4 regions of the Paenibacillus puldeungensis genome follow, and region 1 is predicted to be linked to each of the others. Evidence: riboswitches for the same ligand, from Rfam matches in the RefSeq annotation. Region 1 holds a riboswitch; each other region holds the start of a gene.
What was found. A riboswitch is a leader RNA that binds a small molecule or an ion and turns the genes downstream of it on or off. The one in region 1 is predicted to bind cyclic di-AMP.
Positions count from the first base shown of each region.

Region 2: linked by a shared signal. The riboswitch ahead of ACFQ3W_RS19055 (APC family permease) and the one ahead of ACFQ3W_RS24060 (C40 family peptidase) in region 1 are both predicted to bind cyclic di-AMP.
Region 3: linked by a shared signal. The riboswitch ahead of ACFQ3W_RS19020 (APC family permease) and the one ahead of ACFQ3W_RS24060 (C40 family peptidase) in region 1 are both predicted to bind cyclic di-AMP.
Region 4: linked by a shared signal. The riboswitch ahead of ACFQ3W_RS13670 (hypothetical protein) and the one ahead of ACFQ3W_RS24060 (C40 family peptidase) in region 1 are both predicted to bind cyclic di-AMP.

Region 1 is NZ_JBHTLM010000029.1:21,871-24,986, forward strand. It holds gene ACFQ3W_RS24055 (C40 family peptidase) at 1-344, opposite strand, end outside; cyclic di-AMP (ydaO/yuaA leader) riboswitch at 349-489, opposite strand; gene ACFQ3W_RS24060 (C40 family peptidase) at 738-1,229, opposite strand; cyclic di-AMP (ydaO/yuaA leader) riboswitch at 1,234-1,371, opposite strand; gene ACFQ3W_RS24065 (hypothetical protein) at 1,593-2,423, opposite strand; gene ACFQ3W_RS24070 (M1 family metallopeptidase) at 2,472-3,116, opposite strand, start outside.
Region 2 is NZ_JBHTLM010000016.1:35,208-38,323, forward strand. It holds gene ACFQ3W_RS19055 (APC family permease) at 10-1,836, opposite strand; cyclic di-AMP (ydaO/yuaA leader) riboswitch at 1,970-2,157, opposite strand; gene ACFQ3W_RS19060 (SOS response-associated peptidase) at 2,403-3,074, shown strand; gene ACFQ3W_RS19065 (TetR/AcrR family transcriptional regulator) at 3,076-3,116, opposite strand, start outside.
Region 3 is NZ_JBHTLM010000016.1:26,818-29,933, reverse strand. It holds gene ACFQ3W_RS19025 (FtsX-like permease family protein) at 1-643, shown strand, start outside; cyclic di-AMP (ydaO/yuaA leader) riboswitch at 900-1,058, shown strand; gene ACFQ3W_RS19020 (APC family permease) at 1,185-3,020, shown strand; gene ACFQ3W_RS19015 (SDR family oxidoreductase) at 3,114-3,116, opposite strand, start outside.
Region 4 is NZ_JBHTLM010000009.1:28,947-32,062, reverse strand. It holds gene kdpA (potassium-transporting ATPase subunit KdpA) at 1-1,231, opposite strand, end outside; gene kdpF (K(+)-transporting ATPase subunit F) at 1,259-1,336, opposite strand; gene ACFQ3W_RS13670 (hypothetical protein) at 1,463-1,867, opposite strand; cyclic di-AMP (ydaO/yuaA leader) riboswitch at 1,983-2,144, opposite strand; gene ACFQ3W_RS13665 (ATP-binding protein) at 2,657-3,116, shown strand, end outside.

The DNA of each region.
Region 1 (3,116 bases):
TCTCCGACATAAATACCTACATGCGATATTTTTCCTTTGCCCTGCGTTTTAAAGAAGACGAGATCGCCTGCTTTCAGCTGGCTTTTGGATATTGTGGTTCCTTGCTTGAACTGGGCAGTCGATACGCGTGGGAGCTTGATCCCCATTTTACTAAACACATATCTGGTAAATCCGGAGCAATCAAATCCTGAAGTACTGGTTCCACCCCACTTGTAAGGCGTTCCATACACGGAATCGACGATACTGCTTAATGGTGTTGATGAAGCGTGCGCAGAACCGCTACCGGCTCCCATACTGAATAAAATAGCCAAACTCGTTACCGCTGCTGTCAAAGTCTTTCTCAAGATGTCAAACTCCTTCCAAGGCCTGCGAGGTTAGCTTAAGGGTTCGGTTGAAGGTTCCCTATGATCCCTCTGAAGCAAGATCAATTCACCCTGGTGTATGGTTCCCCCGTTCCCCGGGTGCGTAGGAATTCGGCAGTTTCGTGTAGTATGCACCCCAAAACGACGTCGCTAACACTAATTACAAAGTTGTTACTATTTACTCTGGTTATTTTACCAGGGTCGTCCAGAATTGACAAGGCAAAATAATATTTATGCAGAAAAAGGAAATTCTTGTCCTCGTTTCAAATATCGAAAAACCGGTTAACGTATTTTAAATAATAAAAAAATATAACGAAAAAACCCGCAGGGACGATTGTTGTAATCATCTCTACGGGCTTTATGTAGGTGTTACTTTTACTCTACGTTATCTTGATCTCCGCCGTCTGTAGCCACGTCTTCGTATTTGTCGGTACTCATAATTCTTTTAGCACCAACATAACGTTCAACGTAATACTTGTCACTGAGATTGCTGATCACTACGCCTTTCGAAGAAGAGGCATGTGCAAATTTACCATCGCCGACGAATACACCAACATGGGAAACGCCTTTGCCGGAAGTATTAAAGAATACCAGATCGCCAGCAATCAACTCATCTTTGGATACGGCAGTTCCCATTTTATATTGAGAGCCGGATTGGTGAGGAAGTTTAATACCGAGATGAGAAAATACATACTTCGTAAATCCAGAGCAGTCGAACCCGGATGTACTCGTTCCGCCGGAAACATAATCGGTACCAATTGCTGAGCTAACGACATTGTCCAATTTAGAATCCGCGAAAACGCTACCAGTTCCGATGGTGAAAAGCAAGGCAAAACTTACTGCAGCTACGGTTAAACGCTTTTTCAAGAAGTTATGCTCCTTCCAATGCCTACGAGGTTAGCTTAAGGATTCGGTTGAAGGTCCCCTATGATCCCTCTATTACGAGATCAATTCACCCAAAGTGGTTCCCCCGTTTCCCCCGGTGTAGGGAATTCGGCTCTGATTTCACACCTGAAATTAAGTATTCGACACCCAATGCTAAATTCCTGCTAAAGGTGACAAAATTAATTACAAAACTGTTACTGAATTTGTGTTGCTGTTATTGTAACAAAGCCAGGTATCTTTTGGCAATGGTTAATTTACAAGATTTTGAGACCAAAATATAACACAAGGCCCCCGCAAATTAGCGAAGGCCTTGTGTTTATTAGGATTGGAAATGATGAAAAAAAATTAACTATTTTGTGTCTTTGCTTGCCAAAGTTGATATTGAGAGGTTACTCGCCAAATTTTAAAGGTACTTCGAAAGAGAGGATAGGTCTGTTGAAGAATTAATGCGAGCATTCCGGTCCAGAACCATGAGGCCGCACCAAACAGCAGAAAGAGAAGAAGACCGAAGGCGCAAAGAAGGAGTGAAATTCCGATTCCCTCAAGAATATGCTTAAAACAGAGAATTAAAGAGTTCCAGATTCCGGATTTAAACAAATAGCCGAACTGGGCGAAAAGCAGGGACTGGCGGACTACCCAGCCATAAGTGAGCCACCCCAAAATGTATGCAAGGGCAATGAGCCATGGAGTGGCACTGCTGTTAGTGCTCAGAATTTTTGGCCAAAGGGACGTTAATCCAGGTACTACCCAAAGGGCCGGTAACAAAATCAAGACGAGCTCGATCAAGTAGAACAGTGAAACAGGTTTCCACCATTTTTTCATCCCTTGGAAGAGGGGAAGGCCGTTCGCCCGGCTCTCCGCAGGAACAAGCCCGTAGAGAATCCCGGCCTGGAAAAGAGGGGTTAGCAGCAGGCGAAGTATAGCCATCCCAATCAAAAGCCCGAGGTAAAGACGAATTTCCGGGCTGCTACTCAAATTAATCTCCCCCTCTAATAAGAACAGAATCCGGCTGAGCCCCGTTGGGGGAGGGTCTGGGTATCTTTGCAGCAGTGCTGTTACGGCGGTATCGACAAGTCGGTAAAGGAACAGTCCCCAAAGGAGCTGGTACAAGAACAGTATGATGACAGAGGGAAATTGGCTTTTTACCAAGCCCAAACCTTGACGAATATAGGTCATTTTTTTTCCTGCCCTCCTAAAAAGATTGAGCTTGCATTGAAAAGCAGATCACCATAGGAGCGTCCCGAGTAGAGCTTCAAGCAGCTTGGAGACACTCATATTGGAACGGGAACGGGTCGGCTCAGGGATCTCGGCTTTTAAGTAGTTGTTGATGTGTTTATTTTCAACGACGAGCGTATAGTTGGGATCGATCTGTACCCAAGCTACAGGTTCCTTGTACTTCAGCTTCAGCTCTACGCGGTCGTTCTCCCCGTTCCACTGCTTACGGACGCTATGCCCATCCTTGAAGGTAATGAGCAGCGGAACCTTAGGGTGAGTAGCCCCTTTACGCGAGATGATGACTTTCGATTCATAGATTTGCCCGCCCTCTTGTTGGCGAATAGGGGACACCTTGATAGCATCAACAGAGAAATCGGCCATCTTACCATCGTAGACGTATTGCGAGAAATAGGACTTCCAGCTGCGCCCCGTCGCCTGCTCGACGACACGCTGGAAATCGGACGTCGTAGGGTGCTTGAACCGATATCTGCCGCTGTAAGCAGAAAGAATCCTGTTCATTGTACTGCTTCCAACTTGCCGCTCGATATCGAGAAGAATCAATTTGCCGCGGTAATAGACGTTTTTAGCATAGTTATCCTGGCTATATTTCCAGGCATTCTGGGTCAGCGGAGCCGGCGAGGAGATCAGGGCCGC
Region 2 (3,116 bases), on a different contig from region 1:
TCCCGACTATTATTTACTTAAATGATAAGGCACTGTTGCCACAATAACGTTTTTGCGGTAGAGCAAGTGAGCCCGGATCAAGAGGCTGGACTGGTTATGCAGGATATTGTGCCAGCCTTTTTTCGGTATAAACTGAGGAATAATGACCGTAACCTGGTAGTTGGATTCATTCGCCTTGTTCTGCACAATATCAACGAATTTAAGCAGTGGCTGTACGATGCTCCGATATGGAGAATACAGCGTCACCAATCTAATACCCGGCTGCCAATTCCCCCACTTTTGTTCAAAAATCGCTTCGTCTTCTCTTTCAAAAGGAATATGCACAGCAATAATCTGATGAGGCGACAATGACTTCGCATAATTGAGCGAATTTTCCACCACATGCGTAATACCCGCAACAGGAACGATAATGACATTCCCCTCAATCGGTATAGCTGGTACAGAATTCGATACTCTCAGCTGTTCGGCAATCGCCTCGTAATGCTTATGAATTCGGTGGAAAAAGTAAATAATGATGGGTAAGAACACGAGAACCGGCCATACGCTGCTAAACTTGGTGATGAAGAACATGACACTGACTAACAAACTGATCAAGGCACCGGTCGTATTGATCAGGAGCTTGTGAACCCAGCCCTCTGGCTTTTCTTTAATCCATTTGACCATCATGCCGGTCTGGGATAACGTAAACGGAATGAACACCCCAATGGCATACAACGGTATCAGCATTTCGGTCTGTCCTTTAAACACAATGATCAATATAATCGAAAAAAGTCCGAGAAAAATGATTCCATTGGAATATCCGAGTCGATCACCACGCACCGTGAACATTCTTGGGACAAACTTATCTTTGGCCAGATTAACCGCGAGCAGCGGGAAAGCAGAATAGCCCGTGTTGGCGGCAAGAATAAGGATCAAGGCTGTCGTTCCCTGAATAAAGAAGTACATGAAGTTTCGTCCGAAAGTTTGCTCGGCAATTTGAGAAAGCACCGTCACTTCTTCACGATGTCCAACTCCGTAGTAATAGGCAAGAATTACTATGCCCGAGAAAAGCAAAGCCAAAATGGTACCCATGGCCATCAGCGTTTTCGCTGCGTTACGAGGAGAAGGCTCTTTAAAATTAGGAATGGCATTCGAAATGGCCTCAACCCCCGTCAAAGCGGTACATCCGGATGCAAAGGCACGCAATAACAAGAACAGACTAATCCCAGCAACCGGGGTGCCGATTGATGTATGAAGGCTTGGCGAGACGTGTCCGGTCAGTATGTTGTAAGCCCCCACACCGATTAGAATAAACAGGGCGAGTATGAACAAATAGACGGGCAAGGCAAAAACCGAAGCCGATTCCGTAACCCCTCGCAAATTGAGCGTGGTGATGAGCACGACAAAAGCTACAGCAATGATGACATTGTAAGGATGTAGACTTGGAAAGGCAGAAGTGATGGCGTCCGTTCCAGCCGATACACTTACAGCTACCGTGAGAATATAGTCCACGAGCAAGGAACCGCCTGCAATTAAACCTGGAAGTACCCCAAGGTTTTCCTTGGATACGACATAAGCTCCCCCGCCATGTGGATAGGCAAAAATGATCTGACGATAAGACAAAATCAGAGCCGCCAACAAAATTAATACTCCGATGGCAATAGGGATTGAGTACCAATAGGCTATTGCGCCAATGGTCATCAGTACCAGCAAAATCTGCTCTGGTCCATATGCTACTGAAGACAGGGCATCCGAAGATAAAATTGCCAATGCTTTAACTTTAGTAAGCTTCTGCTCCCCAAGCTCCGTCGACTTTAAAGGTCGTCCGATAAGAAATCTTTTTATATAGGAAAACACAAATTCCACCGCCAATATCCTTATTTTTAGTTAGTTTCCCCTTTAGCATTTCAAAACATTTTAATGCCTTCAGTCCAAATTTAGGCACAAAAAAACACAGGGTATCCCTGTGCCTAATTTCACAAGTTGTAAACCCACTCCTGACCAACGCTTACGAGGTTAGCTGTCGGATGCGGACGGCAAGAGTCGCCCTACTTGATCACGGTGCCATTTACAGACGCCTTTTCAAGATTAACCCCAAATAAGTCCCAAGCCCAAACCTAGGCCGGTTCCATATACGGTTCCCCCGTTTTCCTTACGGAAATTCAGCGATTATGAATTTTATGAATTTTTTCAAGAAGCAAATAAAATCATACGTTCCAGGTTAAGGTTTGTAAAGGCAATGTAGGTGAGATGGAAGATAAAAATGATTCATTAAGCGCTCATAAACCGTTTACATTTACTTATTGCTCCTTGAATCGAGGTTTCTTGCATGGTTAGTGCTATTTTCTGAAAAAAATAAAATTGGAATGGAGAGGATCTACGGTATAAAATATATGCAAATCACCAAAAAGGGGGATTTTGATATGTGCGGACGCTTTACGATCACGCTGCCGATCAATGAATTAATCCTACGTTACATCATTGAAGATTCAAAAATCATCAACTATAAACCAAGATATAACGTGGCTCCGATGCAGAACGTACTTGCGGTTATATCCGGCAAAATGGGCCAGCGGTTAGGTGAGCTTCGCTGGGGGCTTGTACCAGAGTGGGCCAAGGATCAGAGCATGGGTAGCAAAATGATCAATGCCCGTGCGGAATCGTTGGCGGACAAGCCGTCCTTCCGTCAACTGCTCGCATCGCGCCGCTGCATCATCCCAGCCGATGGTTTTTACGAATGGAAACAGGAAGTAGAGCGTAAGCAGCCCTATCGGATCATGATGCAAGATGGGAGTATTTTTTCCTTTGCCGGACTCTACGACATATGGAGCGACCCGAATGGTAATAAATTAGCCACCTGCACAATCATCACAACCGAACCTAATTCGCTGATGGCAGGTATTCATAACCGGATGCCCGCTATTCTTCGCCCAGATGATGAGGCGATGTGGCTTAATCGAGATAATACCGATGTTCATTTCTTGAAGAGTTTACTTAAACCCTACGATGCTACGAAAATGAGAGCCTACCCCGTATCATCGGCTGTAGGAAATGTAAGAAACGATTCAAGAGAGTTAATAGAGGAAATAAAATAAGCTATCGGATTTCGGCCTTTAACCCAAGACAGCTAGGAATGT
Region 3 (3,116 bases), on a different contig from region 1:
GCAACGTTTGATCGGTTTAAGCAAGGATCCCGTGGTCTCCTCGTATTTTTCAGGCGGACTGCTGACGGCGATTGTCGATGAGAAGGTATTCGAACAGTTGGCCAAAGATAAGGATCCGGATATCCAACAGAATTCTCATTCTTATGTCGGGATAGATATTGTGGACTCAAACATGCTTGAACATGCTAACCAAATATATAAAGACATGAATTTTGAGCAGAAGGGAGGATATACTTCCCAATCGGACATTATTTCCGGTCAGAAGCAGATGATGGGCATGATTATGTTTGTCGTCGGTTTCCTCGGGTTGACCTTTCTCATTACCTCAGGGTGTATATTGTATTTCAAACAAATGGACGAAGGGGAGGAGGAAAAGCCAAGCTATACGATCCTTCGGAAGCTCGGCTTTACACAGGGCAACTTAATCCGCGGCGTGCAATTTAAGCAGGTGTTCAACTTCGGCATTCCCCTCGTTGTTGGTCTCTCCCATAGTTACTTTGCCGTCAAATCGGGCTGGTTCCTATTCGGATCGGAGCTTTGGGCCCCTATGTTTATCGTTATGCTGGTGTATACGGCCTTGTATTCGATTTTCGGGTTGTTATCTGTCTTGTTCTACAAACGTGTTATTAAAGAATCGCTATAATATATAACTTTAGTTCTTCAGATCTCGGGCTGTTCGGTGCCATGCAAAATGACATTGGACAGCCTTTCTTTTTTTGGCACAAGGTAAAAGTCTCCTTATAAACGATAAGGCCAGTAAATATGAGGTAACAAAAGATCGTTGTCGTTGTAAGCGCTTCGTTTACATGAAACGACGGAACTGCGTGGATTATTACCTATTTTTCAACCTTTACTCCGGTTTTCGTCAAGAGTATTATTCATGAAGTGAATTAAATATCAACCCTTTATCGCTGAATTCTGTAACCAGAAACGGGGAAACCAGGAAGGCCAAGCCGACCGCTTGCCTTCAGGGGTGAATCGCTTTGCACACCAAAGCGTAGGGCTGCTTTCGTGCCCGAATCCGTCAGCTAACCTCGTAAGCGTCCGAAAGAAGGAATTAACGTTACCGTCTCTTGATTAAGAGAAGGCCGCGGGAAGTTCCCACTTTCCTGCGGCCTTTTTTGTAATTTTTTTCAGAAAGTTTCCTACATTTAAGAAAGAGAAGGCAAGGTGTACTACCTATGATGAATTCCATAAAACGCTGGTTGATCGGTTCTCCGCTTCGTACGAAACAGCTGACCCAGGAGCGATTGCCGAAGTGGAAAGCACTAGCTATTTTCTCATCGGATGCGCTTTCCTCTGTGGCTTATGCAACGGAAGAAATTTTGCTGGTGCTCGCTTTGATAGGTGTATCTGCACTTACGTATTCCGTACCGATCGGCCTTTGCATTCTATTGCTGCTGTTAGTTGTCACGTTATCATATCGTCAGATTGTTCATTCGTTTCCATCCGGCGGGGGAGCGTATGTCGTTGCTAAAGAGCATTTGAATACGCCTTCGAGCCTTGTTTCCGGCGCAGCGCTGATGATCGACTATGTTCTGACGGTAGCCGTTAGTATCAGCTCCGGGGTTGCGGCATTGGTAGCCGCATTTCCTTCACTGATCCATTGGAAGGTAGAAATCGCTGTTGTTCTAACGCTTATATTAATGGTACTTAATTTACGCGGCATTCGCGAATCGGCCACCGTATTTGCTTATCCAACTTATTTATTTATATTTTCTGTTCTGCTCGTTCTCGTCGTCGGAGGCTTTCAAGTTTTGCATGAGGGTTGGCAGGGGTATCACACGGCATCGATCTCTTCAGCCCAATCAGGTTCAACCCATATAGGCACTTTCGCGATGATCCTGCTTGTTCTTCGTGCTTTTGCTTCAGGGTGCTCTGCTTTAACCGGCGTAGAAGCGATTAGCAACGGAGTTCCGTCTTTTCGCTCACCCTCAACTCGCAATGCCGGGATCACGATGATTTGGATGGCTGTCATTTTGGGCACGATGTTTATGGGAATTACGCTGCTGACGTTTGCGTTTGGCATTGCTCCGATGGAGCACCAGACGATTCTGTCTCAGCTAACGGAACATGTAATGGGCCGCGGGCCGATTTATTATTTGGTTCAGATCGCTACAACGCTCATCTTGTTTTTGGCTGCGAATACGAGTTTTGCCGGCTTTCCGCAGCTCACCTCGATTATCGCACAAGACAAGTTTTTGCCGCGGTCGCTTGCACTTCGGGGAGCACGGCTCGTTTTTTCGAACGGGATATTCCTGCTTAGTACGATGGCCGTTCTGGTCATTGTGATCTATCAAGCTAATACCCATGATATGATTCCACTGTATGCGGTAGGCGTATTCCTCTCCTTTACCATTGCCCAATTTGGTATGGTACGGGCTTTTCTCAAGAAAGAAATTCCTAGCACGAAGTGGACGGTAATCGTTACTGGTATTGGAACACTGGTGACCGGAGCCGTATTGGTCATTACGGTTATCGCTAAGTTTACTGAGGGCGCCTGGATGGTTACCTTGGCCATTCCGCTGCTGGTATTGCTGTTTTATGCAATCCATCGTCATTACAGTGCGATTGCCAAACAGCTTCAGGTCGATTATAGTGTGCAGCCTTTAGCCATGCATACCAAAGTCATTATTCCAATTTCGGGAATCAGCAAGGTGGTTGCTCAATCGGTATCCTATGCGAGAGGTATTTCGGATGATGTAGTAGCCATATCTGTAAACAGCGATGACAAACAGGCTGCTTTACTGAGAGAAAAGTGGGAGAAATGGAACCCCAGCGTCCCGCTCGTTATTCTTCGATCGCCTTACCGGACCGTATTGTGGCCGCTGATGAAATATATCGACAACATCGATAAGAAAGAACCAGGCGGCATGATTACAATCCTAATCCCGCAATTTATCGTAAAAAGATGGTGGCATGCGCTGCTTCACAATCAGACCGCTGTCGTCATCCGTACAATGCTGCTGTTCCGGAAAGATATCGTGATTTCGACGATCCCGTTCCATTTGAATAAATAGAAAAAAAGCGCAAGTCGCAAGGGTTCAAACCCTTAGACTTGCGCTTTTTTGCCTGCGTTCTTTGTTGATCATGTTGATTTCCAGGAAAGAAGATTA
Region 4 (3,116 bases), on a different contig from region 1:
GCTCAATCTTGCGGCCAAGGAACTCCGGCGTGCGGCCGACCATCAGTCCGCAGATGAATACGGCGAGTATGGCATACATCAGCATATTGACCAGTCCGACGCCTTTTCCGCCGAATACGACGTTCAGCATCATCTCCGCCAGCGGCACCAGACCGCCGAGCGGGGTCAGCGTATCGTGCATATTGTTGACCGTGCCGGTCGTCGCTGCCGTCGTCACGGTAGTGAACAGCGCAGATTGGGCAATGCCGAAGCGTACCTCTTTCCCCTCCATGCTGCCCTGTGAAGCATCGATACCAAACGCGTTCAGCGCCGGATTGCCGCTCTTCTCGGCTGTATAGACAACGGTAAGGAATACGAGGAACAAAACCATCATCGCCGAGAATATAACCCACCCCTGCTTGCGGCTCTTTGCGAATCTGCCGTACATAAAAGGCAGCGCCGCGGGCAACGACCACATCGACAGGATCTCGATCACATTGGTCAGCGGGCTCGGATTCTCAAACGGATGCGCCGAGTTGGCACCCATGAAGCCGCCGCCGTTGGTACCCAAATGCTTGATCGACTCCAGCGAGGCGATAGGCCCGATGGCGATATGCTGCGTCGTACCCTGCAGCGTCGTTACCGTCAGCGTAGGATCAAGCGTCTGCGGTACCTGCAGCGCGACCAGCACGAGCGTGACGATCACCGCCAGCGGAAAAAAAATCCGCGTATGCGCCTTGACGAAATCCTCAAAGAAGTTACCCAGCGTCTTGCCCTTGCTTGTAATGCCCCGGACAAACGCGACCGCTACCGAGAAGCCGGTAGCTGCTGACGTAAACATCATCATCATGATCACGGCCATTTGAGTGAAATAGGTCAGCCCTGTCTCGCCGCTGTAATGCTGCAGGTTTGTGTTCGTAATGAAGCTTATAACCGTGTTCAGCACCAGCGTTGGCTCCATATTGCCGGTATCGTTCGGATTAAGCGGCAAGCCGCTCTGCACCCGCAGCAGCAAGTAACTTACCGCGACGAGTACGAAGTTGGTTGCGATAAAGCTAACCGCGTACCGCTTCCAGCTCATGCCCGCGCGATTCTTCAACCCGATGATCGCATAGATAGGCTTCTCGGCCCACCCAAATATTTTATCCGTACGATTAGGTTCGTTAGAGAAGACGTGATACAAATAATTCCCGAGCGGTTTGGCAATCAGCATCAAGATGCCGATCACAATTACAATTTGAAATATATCCATGACCGTTCCTCCCACTAAAAAAACTCATTAAAACTTTTCCGGATGAAGCAAGGCATAGATCAGGTAGATCAGCAATGCAAGCGTGAAAATCAACACGATTGTCATTCGCGTTCGCCTCCCGCATCCTCTATCGTTCTTCCGCACCAAACGACAAACCCGATCACAAGCGCGAAGGCTGCGGTCAACGTTAGTATCATCCCAATATCCAGCATCACGACACTCCTCCAATAGTTAATCAGTCAGATCGCTGAGTAGAAACCCGACTTCCCCGTTTTTTGTGTATACCACATAGGAAGCACCGAGTTTTTTATAAATCGCCTCGGGATGCCACGTGGTCGTCACAACAGTTGTCGCTTTGCAGGAAAACCGGGCAACAAACTGCAAATACTGGCAGCTCAACGGTAGACTGGACTCAAAAATGAAAACTCGCCCGATCGGAAATACAGGCATCTCCCCTGCCTTATTACGGGTAGTACTTACACGCAAAATCTCATTTACTCCGATTTCCCTCAGCAGCTTTTCTTCCCTTTTGTTATTGGTTAAGGCTGCTACCGGAACGTTTTGATGCATAAGCAACCGAATGAAGTTTCTCCCCGCTTTATTTGAAGCGGCCACTAAAATACGGCTTTTCTCCATGCGCTCCTCCTCCTAATCAAGGAAAAAGGCAACAAAAAAGAAGCTTTGGAAAAGAGGAACCTTTTCCGCGGCTTCTTGATCATGACGCAGTCATCCTGATCGGCTCGCGACAAATGTTGCCTCTCCAATACGCTTACGAGGTTAGCTGACGGATTCGGGCGTGAGAGTCGCCCTACACCCTGCACCGAAAGTGCCTGGTGATTCACCCCATGAAGCCGATTGCGGCTTCCATTGGTTCCCCCGTTCCTTAACATCAAGGACTCAGCGTTTATAAATCATTATTTATAAAAATCAATTACAAGCGGTTGATTCATCCTCTCCCTCAAAAAAACATGCTTCGTTTCGCCTGCGGGTTAGCTGACGGCTTCGGGCGGTGAGAGACGCCCTATCTTCGGTTTAAATGATTCATGAGCGAAGAAATCCGTCCCAAACAGTTCTGATCAACTTGCTCTCACACACAAGCTTTCAGTCCGTTTACTCCCCCGTTTTTGATCGGCACCCCAATTCAGAATCGAATAGCAATTCAACTCATGGACCGTATCTTACTCTTCGGAATTTTTTTTGTAAAACGTCACAGTTCGAATATTCGTTGAAATATGGAATATTAAGATTAAGTTAGCGTTATCAAAACGGAGAATCTTCAATTTTCTCTCAAATACTCATGATTATAGGACTTTTCACGCATTTTTATGGAATTTTTACACCTATAACCGGTTTATTTTATTTCTTTTTTACATTACCCTAAACTTATAGTAGGAACGGATACATGACAGACAGGAAGGGGTAAAAATGCACAAAATGCACAAGCTGAAAACGATCTGGATGCCTTATGTAAGCATCACACTGCTCATCGCTTGCATGACCGTCGCAATGCATCCATTCGGTCTTGCTTTTGATTTAGTCAATGTAGCGCTTCTTTTTTTGCTACCTGTACTTCTAAGCGCCGCCTTTTGGGGACTACGTCCTGCTTTGTACGCAGCCGTTTTGGGGGTTCTGGCTTTCGATTTCTTCTTCGTTTCTCCCTTTCTGAGTTTCGGTATAACGGACTTGCGCTATTTAATTTCATTCGGCGTTTATTTGGCAGTCGCCACGTTAACGGCCAGCCTGGCGGTAAAGCTGAAACGGCAACTGCTCTACTCCAAGCAGAGGGAGGCGCACACAGCCGTACTTTATGAGCTCAGCCAGCAGATGAGCAATATTACAGACATTCACTCCTTGTTAGACAATGTCTCCCGGCAAGTTTCACAAA